DNA from 2 places in the Pseudobutyrivibrio sp. AR14 genome. Region 1 is predicted to be linked to the other one. Evidence: predicted binding sites of a transcription regulator. Region 1 holds the regulator's gene; the other holds the start of a gene.
The links. The regulator Rex, encoded in region 1, represses fermentation and respiration genes when NADH is low (regulators of the CRP and FNR family bind a similar motif). The targets are predictions, from matches to a motif close to ATTGTTAANTANTTAACAAT.
Positions count from the first base shown of each region.

Region 1 (3,209 bases):
TCTTAGCGCTAGAGAAGATTTACTTTCCATGGAAAAAAGACTTTCTGAAATGGAAAGTATGATGAGTTCAATTGATAATTCTGAAATGGCTAAATTCATGGATGATTATCATAAGTTACAGCATCAGTTTGATTTGCAGGGTGGGTATACATTCCGCTCTGAGGCTATTGGTATTTTAAAGGGATTAGGCTTTGAACAAGAGGACTTCGATAAGAGCATGAACGAGCTTTCAGGTGGTCAAAAGACAAGAGTTTCTCTTGGTAGACTTCTGGCTTCTTCACCTGACTTATTGCTTTTAGATGAGCCTATTAACCATTTGGATTTAAAATCTATTATGTGGTTAGAGGGGTATCTTTCTTCATACAAGGGAGCAGTGATTATTGTAGCCCATGATAGATATTTTCTTGATAAGATAGCTGACCATGTGGTTGATTTGTCTTACGGTAGGACTAGTGTCTATACCGGTAATTATACTGCCTTTATGCAGCAAAAAGAGATTTATATGATTTCTTATGAGCGCTCTTATGAGAAGCAGCAAAAAGAGATTGAACATCAAAAGGCTGTTATCGATAAGCTTCAGTCTTTTAACAGAGAAAAATCAATCAAGCGAGCAGAGAGCCGCAAAAAGCTTTTGGATAAAATGGATGTGATGGATGCTCCTGATAAGGACATGCCTAAGATGCGACTTACTCTTGAAATAGAAAAAGAAAGTGGCAAGGATGTTCTTGATTTTTCTCATGTGACAAAATCCTATGAGGATAAAAATATCTTCACTGATTTATCATTTGAGGTACACAAGGGTGATAGGATTGCTATTTTAGGTGATAACGGAACAGGTAAGACAACTATCTTAAAGTGTATCAATGGTCTTACTGATTTTGAATCAGGAGAAATTCGCTTTGGTGTCAATGTTACTGTGGGTTACTATGATCAGGAACAGCAGGGGCTCACTGAAACTAATACTATTTTTAGTGAGTTGCATGATGCCTATCCATTTTTGACTGAAACAAAGGTAAGAAATACCTTGGCTGCATTCATGTTCACTGAAGATGATGTATTCAAGAGGATTAGTGATTTGTCCGGTGGAGAAAGAGGACGTGTGTCTTTGGCAAAGCTTATGCTTTCCAAGTCTAATTTACTCATTCTCGATGAGCCTACCAACCATCTTGATATGGATTCTAAGCAGATGCTAGAAGAGGCTCTTAATGAATATGACGGTACACTTTTGTATGTCAGCCACGATCGATATTTCGTAAATAGAACTGCAAATATGATTCTTGAGCTCTCTGATGGAAAGCTTATAAAGTATTTGGGCAATTACGATGATTACATTGCTAAAAAAGAACAGCTTTATGGAACACAGACTGAGTCTGTATCCCTTGGGGCCTCAGAAGAGACTGCAGCTAAGCTTGACTATAAGGAACAGAAGAGAATAGAAGCTGAAAAAAGAAAGCTTCAAAACAGGATTTCTAAAATTGAAGAGGAAATCGAGACCCTTGAATCCAAGAAGGCAGCTATAGAAGAGGAGTTCTTAAAGCCTGAAAATATGACCAATTCTGCCAAGCTTAACGAGCTTACCGCTAAGCAGAAAGAAATAGATTCTCGCCTTGAAGAATTGTACGATGAGTGGGGATTGTTAAATCCTTGACATGCTTTTAGACAGATTTTATAATTAATTTATTGAATAGATTTTAGGAGGCTTACGCTTTGGATAAAAAGATTTCTCAGGCTGTCATCAGGAGATTGCCTAGATATTATCGCTATTTAGGCGAATTATTAGATGATGGTGTGGAAAGAATTTCTTCTAATGATCTAAGTAAGAGGATGCATGTTACCGCATCTCAGATTAGACAGGATTTGAACAATTTTGGTGGCTTTGGTCAGCAGGGCTATGGCTATAATGTTGCTTATCTCCACGAGGAAATTGGTAATATACTTGGTGTTCATGACACCCATAATGTTATTGTTATCGGTGCTGGTAATTTAGGCCAGGCCATAGCAGGATATGTTAAATTTGAGCGAGTTGGATTTAAAATAATTGGACTTTTTGATGTTAATCCTGAACTCAAAGGCAAGATGGTTAGAGATCTTCCTGTTCAGATGCTAGAGGATCTTCCTGAATTCATTAAGAATAATGATGTTGAGATTGCGGCGCTAACCCTTCCAAAATCAAATGCTAAGGCTACAGCTCTCAAGCTTGTATCTCTTGGCGTCCATGCAATTTGGAATTTTGCCCATGTTGATTTGGATGATATTCCAGATGTGGTTATCGAAAACGTTCATTTGTCTGATAGCTTAATGCAGTTATCTTATAATATTACTCAGCATAAGAATAAGTAGGTGAGTTTATGGGGGAGCATGATTATTCTGCAGCAATTGCTAAAATAAAAGTTCCAATGCTTATATTGGATCAAAAGTGGCATAGATTGTTTGCTCTAGGCGGCAAGCCTAGCAATGTTAAAGAATTAGAAACTAGAGAAAATGACCTTTTAAAGAGAGAGGCAGAGCTTAAAAAGGAGCTGAAAGATTTAAAGAAAGTCAAAGAGAATCTTATGTCTTCTGTTATGTCTAACATGGAAGGCACTTCCGATTTGGTTTCTAAGAAGCTTGATGATGATAAGCGTCTCTTGGAAGAGTGTAAAGAACGCATAGCTTCTGCAGAGGATGAGCTGATGGATATTCCTAATCAGACAGAGGAGGTCAATAAGCAGCTTATGCTTGCCTCCATGGATTATTGCTATGATAAGCTTCGCACTAATTCTCAAGAGGCTGAGGAGATTACTAACTGGATAAAGGATATCCGTGTCCAGCTTAAGAAAAATGTCATTAGAAAGCATAATCGAGAGATTAATAATAAAGAGATTTACTCATATATGCATGATGTTTTTGGTATGGAAGTTCTTAATTTATTCGACTTACAAAATGGGGATTTCTATCTTGGTACAGCTGATGACAAAGCTGACGATAAATCAGCTAAGAAATCTTCTGAGGAGGAGGCCGCAGACCTATCTAATGTTAACTTAGAAGATGTAGATTTAGATGCGGTTTCTAAGGAGACAAAAGAGGATTCTGATGAAATAGATGAGTCTATTGAATCAGCTGAAGAAAATCAATAAATCTATAAAAGACTAGACTTTATAAAGTTTAGTCTTTTTTTATGACTTATGGTAAAATATTAGTGTTAGATTAACCTATTTTTGAAAGGAGTT
Region 1 is NZ_FMUY01000001.1:247,380-250,588, forward strand. Features, by position in the region: gene abc-f (ribosomal protection-like ABC-F family protein) at 1-1,648, shown strand, start outside; gene BLP50_RS01150 (redox-sensing transcriptional repressor Rex) at 1,708-2,340, shown strand; gene BLP50_RS01155 (hypothetical protein) at 2,349-3,116, shown strand.

Region 2 (3,209 bases), 110 kb from region 1:
TCAGGTTTAAACTGAGAATCAAGCAACTCATCAACACTCATTCCAAACGATGCTGCAGCATCCTCTAAAGTGATACCATAGTATGTCTGAAGCTCCTGAGAAATCTCATCTTTAAAAGCAGAACGATCACCAGCTAAAGTATCACCGAATACCTCCATGAACTCAGTAACTTCTTCACGATAAGAAGATACTGTACGTCCTGCAATCTCATCTGAACTCTTAAGCTCTCCACAAGCTGTCAGACCAAGAGCAAGTGCTAAGGTGCATAAAAGTAATGATATTTTTTTCTTCATATAATCACCTTCCTGCTCTTAAAAAAACATCTCAAATCCTGCAATGATGTACTTTCTAGCATCTGCAGTAGAAACAATTCTATCGATATGGCCATGGGCAGCAGCTGTGAGAGCGCTATCCTGAAGCTGTGCGTAATCTTTTTCAATTGCAGCAGCGTCTGTACCATTATCAGAAAGGATTCTAGCAGCCTTAGAAGCTTCCATTGCACCAACTGAAGCATTTTCAAAAGCATATACTAAATCAGCACCAAGTGACTTAGAGTTCATGAGAACATAAGCACTTCCGTATGCCTGTTTTGTAATAAGATTGATCTTAGGAATGCTAGCATCAACAAATCTCTGTGACATCTGAGCAAGAGCTCGTGGAAGACGCTTCTCCTGGCATGTGCAAGACTTAAATGCTGCAACATTTGTAATAGAAAGAACAGGAATCTCATACATATCGCAAAGCTCAACAAAATCAGCAGCCTTCTCGCAACCGATAGCTGAAAGATATGCTTCTCCATCAACTTCTCTATTTCCAACTACACCGATGGTAACGCCATCAAGCTTGATAAGACCAGTAACCATCTCCTTAGCATATCCAGCTTTAAGCTCGATAAACTCTCTATTATCTGCAATCTCAGTAGCAATTGCAGCTGCATCAGATACCTTAGAATCAAGGCCTTCTGAAGCACGATTAAGATCATCTGTAGCCTCTACGATATCATTAGGAATCATAGAGATAACCTGGCGCATTGAAGCAACAACTTCTTCAAGTGAGCCATACATATCAACTGTACCAGCCTCTTCGAACTGGAACTTTGCAGATGATGTATCTTTATCATTACCTGTAATAGTATCAGGTGAATTAACAAACAATGAAGCGCCATCAACCATAAATGTGAAATCAGCAATTGCTGGAAGAACTGAAAGTCCACCACCGCACTGACCAGCTACACAAATAAGCTGAGGAATAACGCCCTTAACATCTGCTGCTCTCTCGATAACTGCACCTAGAGACTCAAGAGCATCAAATGACTCTTGTAAACGAACTCCACCGCAATCAATAAATCCAATGACAGGAGCACCAACTTTAAGTGCCATGTCATAAAGCGACAGAATCTTCTTTGCATGCATCTCACCAATAGTACCGCCCAATACCTCGGCGTTCTGGCTGAAAACGAACACTAATGTGCCATCCACGAGACCATGACCAATAATTACTCCGTCTGATGGTTCTTTCTTTGCATCAAGGTTAAAATCTGTGTTGCGAGCAACTACTAATGACTGAAGCTCAACAAAGCTGTTGTCATCAAGCAATGCGTTAATTCTAGCCTGAGCCTGATTTAAATCATTACCCATCTCATACCTCCATTTATATAAATATTTCAAATTTCTCGCAAGTATAATGATACCCTTTATTTAAGCCCTTTTCAACGAAATCGTGTTAAAAAATTGTCATAAAAAAACCACCCAAAATTTGGGTGGTTTTTTGTATAAAAATTATATTGTAACCTCTACATTATTAGCCTCATTTTCGGCCTCCATTTTAAACTCCTCAATCTGCGTCTGAGAAAGCTCTGGCAGTTCATCAATTGAGCTAACACCAAATGAGCGTAAAAACTCCTCTGTAGTACCAAAAAGCATAGGTCTACCAGGGGCATCAAGACGGCCAAGCTCTGTACATAAGCCAAACTCAACAAGCTTTGAAACTGCAAAATCACAGGAAACTCCACGGATTTTTTCAATCTCTGATTTAGTGATAGGCTGCTTATATGCAATGATTGAAAGTGTCTCCAAAAGCACATCCGTAAGTACGTATTTTTTAGGCTGCTTAGCAATCCTAATAAGATACTCATAAATATCAGGGCTAGTGCACATCTGATATGCACCATCTATCTCGGTAATTGTAATACCTCTATTATTGTCCTCGTATGATTTCTTAAGAGACTCGATAGCCTCAACAACTTGCTTATCTTCTATTTCAAGAGCCTTAGCAATCTTAGATGGCTCAACTGTGCCACCCATTGCAAAAAGAATGCCCTCAACTATATTCTCTATTTCTTTAATATCCATATTCCCTCCAAATTCAATAAGGAAAAATGCCATCTAAAAATTGCCTCCGGCAATGGCACTTCTTGAGCATATTCTTTGTCTCGCAAAAAACATGCATTTTAAGCAGCAATCTTACTCTCAATAACAATATCAGTAAATGTATCTTCTTGAGTAATATTAATCTGTCCAGCCTTCATCATTTCCAAGATACAAAGGAATGTAACAATAACCTCTGTCTTAGAATGAGCAGCTTCTAATAAGTTTCTGAAACTAAATGTATTGTGAGCCTTAGCAAAAGCGATAGTCCACTCCATCTTCTGTTCCAATGAAACCTCTTCCTTTTTAATCTTACCAAATGTAGAACGGATTGGATCTCGTCTATTATCCTGACGCTTAAGAACCTGGTTAAAAATATCATTAAGCTTGTTCAAAGTAAGGTCAGACATAAGCTCTTCTAAGTCAACTGGCTGCTCGTACTTTAAAACCTCATCAGGGATGGTAGGCTCCTTGTAAAATACAAGGCTGGCATCCATCTGTCTATCTCGAAGCTGATAAGATATAGTCTTGTACATTTTGTACTCAAGTAACTGCTGAACAAGCTCTGCACGTGGATCCTCAGCCTCTTCGCCGTCCTCTTCCTTTTCCTCTCTAGGAAGAAGCATACGACTCTTAATATCAAGAAGTGTGGTAGCCATAAGCAGGAACTCAGACATAATATCCAAGTCACTATTATCCATAGCTCGAACATATTCCATATATTGATCAGTAATCTCAACGATTGGAATATCGTAAATATCAACTTTATTCTTATCAATCAGGTGAAGAAGCAAGTCTAATGGCCCCTCAAATACCTGAAGCTTAACATTCATCTCCATGAAT
Region 2 is NZ_FMUY01000001.1:356,258-359,466, forward strand. Features, by position in the region: gene BLP50_RS01695 (OadG family protein) at 1-293, opposite strand, end outside; gene BLP50_RS01700 (carboxyl transferase domain-containing protein) at 312-1,637, opposite strand; gene scpB (SMC-Scp complex subunit ScpB) at 1,779-2,351, opposite strand; gene BLP50_RS01710 (segregation and condensation protein A) at 2,450-3,205, opposite strand.
Region 2: the regulator Rex is predicted to act here: its motif matches at 1,719-1,738, upstream of BLP50_RS01700 (carboxyl transferase domain-containing protein).